Regions from separate parts of the Nocardioides nitrophenolicus genome, predicted to be linked through region 1. Evidence: predicted binding sites of a transcription regulator. Region 1 holds the regulator's gene; each other region holds the start of a gene.
The links. Region 1 encodes LexA, which represses DNA repair genes until DNA is damaged. Its sites were predicted from a motif close to TCGAACANNTGTTCGA; they were not measured.
Positions count from the first base shown of each region.

Region 2: JOD66_RS17990 (HNH endonuclease signature motif containing protein) is a predicted target of LexA. The motif match lies at 1,167-1,182, and genes of this name have one in related genera.
Region 3: JOD66_RS05115 (DUF222 domain-containing protein) is a predicted target of LexA. The motif match lies at 1,420-1,435, and genes of this name have one in related genera.

Region 1 is NZ_JAFBBY010000001.1:1,309,975-1,312,236, forward strand. It holds gene JOD66_RS06435 (LysM peptidoglycan-binding domain-containing protein) at 1-108, opposite strand, end outside; gene lexA (transcriptional repressor LexA) at 392-1,141, shown strand; gene JOD66_RS06445 (MXAN_6640 family putative metalloprotease) at 1,209-2,262, shown strand, end outside.
Region 2 is NZ_JAFBBY010000001.1:3,690,106-3,692,367, forward strand. It holds gene JOD66_RS17985 (thiolase domain-containing protein) at 1-1,122, shown strand, start outside; gene JOD66_RS17990 (HNH endonuclease signature motif containing protein) at 1,359-2,262, shown strand, end outside.
Region 3 is NZ_JAFBBY010000001.1:1,049,501-1,051,762, forward strand. It holds gene JOD66_RS28930 (HNH endonuclease signature motif containing protein) at 1-675, opposite strand, end outside; gene JOD66_RS05115 (DUF222 domain-containing protein) at 633-1,406, opposite strand; gene JOD66_RS05120 (APC family permease) at 1,656-2,262, opposite strand, start outside.

The DNA.
Region 1 (2,262 bases):
GGTCAGCCGGACCTGGCCCCGCGGAGCGGGGCGAGCGGCGACGGGGCGGGCGGCGGTCGCCGAGCGGCGGACCTGGGTGACACGGGGTGCGACGGTGAGGGTGCTCATGGTGATGACCTCCGGGGGAAGGGACGGGGCTGTCTGCAACCAGGGAGGTTGTATCCAGGGGGTCCGACGGAAGGTGTTCGATCAGGCGTTCGATCGAACATGTGTACGAGATTAGATCAGGTGTTCGAAGATTTCCAGCACCGTTCGAAAGTTCGTTCGACCGGCGTGTCGCGACACGCGGTTCGAACAGGTGTTTGAAACCGGCGGGTGGGTTCGGTTAGCGTCGTCACACGGGCCCGGTCGATCCGGGCCACACCACCCGATCCGATCTGGAGGGCGATCCATGGCTGAGCGCAAGGGCACTGAGCGCAAGGACGGCGGGCCGGCCAGCAGCGTCACCGAGCTGCCCGACGGCCCCGCCGACGCGACCGGGCTGACCCCGCGCCAGCAGCGGGTCCTGGCCCACATCAAGGACAGCATCGAGAAGCGGGGCTACCCGCCCAGCATGCGCGAGATCGGCCAGGCGGTCGGGCTCACCAGCACCTCCAGCGTCGCCCACCAGCTGCGCACCCTCGAGGAGAAGGGCTACCTCAAGCGCGACCCCAACCGGCCCCGCGCGCTCGAGGTGTTCCTGCCCGAGGTGATGGCGGCGCGCCGAGCGATGGGCGCCGCCGAGGAGACGACGTACGACGAGACCGGGATCGGCGACGCCGCGCCGGCGCCCGCCAACGTCCCCGTCGTCGGCCGGATCGCGGCCGGTGGCCCGATCCTCGCCGAGGAGCGGGTCGAGGACGTCTTCCCGCTTCCGCGCCAGCTCGTCGGCGACGGCCAGCTGTTCCTGCTCGAGGTCAGCGGCGAGTCGATGATCGAGGCCGCGATCTGCGACGGCGACTACGTCGTCATCCGCCAGCAGCCCACGGCCGAGAACGGCGAGATCGTCGCCGCGATGATCGACGGCGAGGCGACGGTCAAGACCTTCCAGCGCAAGGCAGGTCAGGTCTGGCTGCTCCCCCACAACCCGGCGTTCGAGCCGATCGACGGCACGAACGCGACCATCCTCGGCAAGGTGACGGCGGTGCTCCGGCGGGTGTGAGGTTTGCCCGACCGGCCGGTGACATAGGGTCAGCCATGTCCTGTCGCCCTACCCTAGGCCGGTCCTGATGCCTCGTCGCAGCCACTTCCCCTTCATCGGGCTGCCCCTCCCCCTCCTGCTCAGCGCTCTGCTCGCGGCCCTGCTCGCCGTGCCCTTCCTGGGCGCCGCGGCGCAGGCCGACGACACCGTCCCCGCGCCCCCTGCCGGCGTCGCCGTGCCCGTCGACGTCGACGACACCGCCCAGGAGACCGCCGAGCAGGCGCTCGCGACGGTGCAGGACATCGTGGAGACGGCGCCGACGGGCACCCCCGAGACCGGTGCCGACCTGACCATGGCGCTGCGCGACCTCGCGCTGACCCGCGACGACCTGCCGGCCGGTCTGCAGGACGACGCCGCCCGGCTGCTCGCCCGCCCCGGCACCGGCTACCGGCCGCCGCCGGGCTCGGGTGGCATCGAGTGCACCAACGGCTCCGGGCTCCCCTGCTACACCGCGCCCGAGGCGACCCCCGAGTGCGGCGGCAACATCTGCGTCCACTACGTCGCGAGCTCGTCCGACGCCTCCTCCCAGGCCTGGGCGCAGCAGGTCCGGTCCGTCATGACGAACGTCGCGAGCCGCTACGTCGCCGCGGGCTACCGCACTCCCGTCGGCGACGGGGCCGTGGGCCAGGCCGCCGGCGGCACCGGCAACGGCGCCAACGTCTTCGACGTCTACCTCGCCGACCTCGGCAAGCGCGGCCTCTACGGCTACTGCACGACCGACCAGCGGGTCGCCGGCCACGTGACGGCGGCGGCGTACTGCGTCCTCGACAACGACTACGCCGAGTTCGGCCCGGTCCCCGGCCCGATCGGCAATCTCCAGGTGACCGCGGCCCACGAGTACTTCCACGCGGTGCAGTTCGCCTACGACGTCAACGAGGACACCTGGCTGCTCGAGGCCACGGCCACCTGGGCCGAGGACGAGGTCTACCCGGACATCAACGACAACCGCCAGTACCTCAAGGGCGGACCGCTCGGCCAGCCCGCGCAGCCGATGGACCACCGCCAGGGCCTCGCGCCGTACGGCGCCTGGATCTTCTTCAAGTACCTCAGCGAGCACTTCCCCGCCGCCAACGGCCCCGGCG
Region 2 (2,262 bases), 2.4 Mb from region 1:
GGCAAGCAGCCCGACGCCACGCTGGAGTCGCTCGTCGTCGACGCGGGCCGGGCCGCGCTCGACGACGCCGGCGTCGCGCCGGGCGAGATCGACCTCGTCGTGCTCGGGCACTTCAACTCGGGCATGCACCCGCTCGGCTTCCCCTCGGCGCTGGCGCTGCAGATCGACGACGGGCTGTTCGGCGTACCGGCGCTGCGGACCGAGAACGCCTGCGCCTCCGGGTCCGCCGCGGTGCACACCGGTCTCGCCCACCTGCTGGCCGGTCGGGCCCGGCGGGTGCTGGTGGTCGGCGTCGAGAAGATGACCGGGATCCCGGCTTCCACGGTGGGTTCCGCGCTGCTGGGCGCCGACTACGACCTGGCCGGCGGCGAGTCGAGCACCGGCTTCGCCGGGCTGTTCGCCGAGGTGGCGCTGGAGTACGAGCGCCGCTACGGGCCGGTCGCCGACACCCTCGGCGCGATCGCGGCCAAGAGCCACCGGCTCGGTGCGGCCAACCCGTTCGCCCACCTGCGCAAGGATCTCGGTGAGGAGTTCTGCTCGACCACCTCGGACCGCAACCCGGTCGTGGCCGCGCCGCTGCGTCGTACGGACTGCTCGCCGGTGTCGGACGGCGCCGCCGCCCTCGTGCTCGGCCTCGAGCCCACGTCGACGCGGCACGACGCGGTCCGGGTCGCGGGCTGGGCGTTCGCGAGCGACCACCTGCCGCGGGCGCGGCGCGACCCGCTCGCGTTCGCCGCGACCGAGCTCGCCTGGCATCGCGCGCTCGGCGACGCCGGCGTCGCCACGACGGACCTCGACCTGGTGGAGCTGCACGACTGCTTCACGATCGCGGAGCTGCAGATGTACGAGGTGCTCGGCCTGGCCCCGCGCGGCTCCGGGCACCGCGCCCTGGCCGACGGCCTGGTGCTGCCAGGGGGAGTGCTGCCCGTGAACCCCTCGGGCGGCCTCAAGTCCAAGGGCCACCCGGTCGGGGCGACCGGGGTCTCGCAGCACGTGTCGGTCGCCATGCAGCTCACCGGGACCTTCCCCGGCGTGCAGATCGACGGCGCCCGGCTCGGCGCGGTGCACAACATGGGCGGGCTGGCCGTCGCGAACCACGTGACGGTGCTGGCGGCTCGATGAGGGCTTCGACCTCGCGTGATCTGCGATGCCCGTTCGTCGTGGACTAGAACAGGTGTTCGAGTCTGTGGTAGGGTGGCGTCAGGCCGTACGGCGGGATGCTTCGAGTGGTTCCGGGGACCTGAGGCCGAGCGTTGCCGGACAGGGCGCGCACCTGTGTGGTGCGTCACGACCGCTGAGCCCGAGGGGTTCCTCCGTGCAGGGCGAGACCGTGTTGTCGCGCCTGCTCGGGAGTGTTGATGTCCACTGCTGTTCTTGCCCCGTCCCATCCGTTGGTGGTGTGCGCTGCCCGGGTTCGGGAGGCGTTGGCGGAGGTCGCTGACGCGCAGCCGGCGTATCTGTCGGTGGCGGAGAAGGAGCGGGTGCTGGTCGATCTGGCCGGGGCGCGGGCGCAGTTGGCCGAGCTCGAGGCGCGGGTGCTGGCGGTCGCTGGTGATGTGGCGGTCGAGCGCGGTGCTCGGGATGTGGCGGCGTGGTGGGCTCATGCCACGCGGACGGATCCGCGGGCCGCGCGTGCCGAGGTCCATCTCGCTCGGGCGCTGGAGCAGCGTGCGGTGGTGGCGGCCGGGATGCGTGAGGGGACGGTGTCGGCGGCGCAGGCGCGGGTGATCGCCCGGGCGGTCGAGGAGCTGCCGGCGGGTCTGGGTCCGGAGCTGGCTACGCGGGCGGAGGCGACGTTGGTGGGCTATGCCGCGCATCATCCGCCGCGGGAGCTGAAGCGGCTGGGGCGCCGGATCCTGGAGGTGGTGGCGCCGGAGGTGGTGGAGGCCGAGGAGGGGCGCCGGTTGGAGGATGAGGAGCGTCGGGCGCGGGAGACGGCGTCGTTGCGGTTCCATGATCTGGGTGATGGCCGGACCCGGGTCGCGGGAGTGTTGCCCACGCCGGTGACCCAGCGGCTGGAGCACTACCTGCAGGCGTTCACCTCACCGCGCCGGACCGGCCGTGAAGACCCTGGTGACGGCCCTGGTGTTGGGCGCGGTGTTGAGCGGCTGCCGCGGCATCGTGCCTACGCGGATGCGTTCGCGGCGTTGTTGGAGCGGCTCGATCCGGCGCGGTTGCCCGAGCATGGTGGGGACGCGACGACGGTGCTGGTCACCATCGACCTGGCCGCGCTGTGGGCCGAGCTCGGGTCCGCTGAGGTGA
Region 3 (2,262 bases), 260 kb from region 1:
GGCGGCGCGTGGTCGTGCTGGTGCGTAGGCGGCCCCGGCCTTGCGGAGGTTGTCGAGGGTGTTGCGTGGGGGTGGGGTCCAGACGGGTTGACCGGTGTCGTGGTCGATGTGGACGACCCAGGGGGTCTGGTGGATCAGGACGTGGTGGTGGCGACACAGCATGACGAGGTTGTCGAGGCTGGTCGCGCCGCCGTCGGCCCAGTGGACGACGTGGTGGGCATCGCAGGCCAGGGGCATGCGGGTGCAGCCGGGGAACGCGCAGTGCCGGTCGCGGATGACCAGGGCGATCCAGATCGCGGCGGTGACGAGTCGTTGGGCACGGCCCACATCGAGGACCTGGCCCTGGGCCCCCAGGACGCCGGGGATGATCTCGGCATCACAGGCCATCCGGCGCACGGCGGTCGCGGAGAACCGGGCGCCGGTCGGGGTGTGCCCGTTGCGGGCCAGGCCGGCGTCGATGACCTTCTGCTTGAGCGATTCCTGGTCGATCAGCACGACCACGCGTGGCTTGGTGCCGTGGTCACGGGGCAGCTCGTCGGTCGCGGTGAGCCGGTCACACGCGTCGACGAGGGCGTCCCACAGTCGGGCACCCGCATCGCGGGGGTCACGCCCGTCGTGACTGCAACCCGGCGTCAGACAGGCGGCACCGGTCGCGACCCCGTCGTCGTCGAACATGGGCTGGCCGGGTCGACGGGTGACGCCGCCACAGGCGCCGGGTTCGGTGGTGGCCGGGGCGGAGAGGGGTGGAGGGTGGCCTTGATCCTCTCGGCGTCCTCGAGGGTGCCGTAGCCCTTGAGGCGGACGCCGCCGTGGCCGTCCTCGGCGAAGGAGAGGTGCCGGGCGTTGTGGGCACCGCGCTCGGCCTTGGCCTTCTCCTTGTCCGCGTTCACCAGTGCTGCGTCCGGGTCGAGCTCACGGACCACGTCACCGAAAGCGTTCTGCAGATCAGTGGCGTCATGACCACGGGTGTCGACCAGCCCGAGCATCGCCCCGGCCACCGCGGTCCGGAACTCCGACACCCGGGGCAACGTGTGCACCTTCGAGGCGATCGCCCGCGCCTGGGGCAGGGTGACCCGCCCGGTCTCGAGGGCGGCCTGGACCTCGGGCAGGTCGCGCAGCTGCTCGACCGCGCGGACCAGCCCACCCCCGGCCCCCTTGTGCCCGCCCGTGACATGGGTCAGGTAGTCCTTGACCGAGGCCCAACCCAGGTCTTGCACCGCATCCGTGGCTTCGAGTCGAGCGACCCCACGCAACAGGGCGGCGTCGAGGAACGACCGGGACGCGGCGATCGCCTCCACGCCAGCCACCGTCTCGGGGCCGTCGAGGACCTCCCAGTCGGCACCGGCCAGATCCGCGGCACGCTGCGCCACGGCGGTTGCCGTGTCGAGCGCCCCGAGAGAAGTCATGCGCTCATCCTACTCGAACATATGTTCGAGTCAAGTCGTGCGGCGGGTTCTTCGCTTGCTTCAGCTAGACGCCGCGGGCCACGCTGCCGTCCACTCCTGCGATAGAGGTCAATTCGTGTTGATTGCCGACAACGACCCGGCCGATCACCACGAGGTCGAGGTGCGCTTCGACGACGTGGAGTCGCCGTGATCAGTGACGACCGATAGCCTGCGAACGAACAGTCCGGGCGCCCAGCCATCGCATGCTCGTCAGGAAGCCCCCTCGCCCTCAGCCTCCACCACCGGGTCCGGCAGCGTCCACCGGTCGCCACGTCGCGGGTGGATGAACCCGAAGTAGTACGCCACCCCGATCCCGACCGTGACCAGGCCGATGACCAGCTGCGAGGGCGCGTCCCGCCCGACCTCGGCGCAGACGTACAGCATCCCGGCGACGAGCAGCACCGGAGGGAGCGGCCACAGCGGCATCCGGTAGCCACGCGACATCGCGCGGCCGGCGCGCCGCAGCCGCAGGGCGCAGGCGCCGACGACGAGGTAGACGAGGGCGACGGAGGCGCCGGTGGCCGTGATCAGCCAGGTCAGCGGGATGAAGGCGGCGGTGAGCGCGGAGAGTGCGCCGACCAGGAGGGTGGCGTTGACGGGCGAGCGGAAGCGCGGATGGATCCGGCCGAGCACGTCGTCGACCGGGCCGGGCCAGGAGCGGTCGCGGGCCGAGGCGTAGACCAGGCGGGCGATCTGGATGATCACGGCGATGACGGCGTTCACGATGGCCAGCGCGACGCCGACGCTCACCGCGGTGTTGAGCGCCGAGCCACCGCGCTCGAGGAGGAAGTAGTTCATCGGGGCGTCGCTCCCGAGC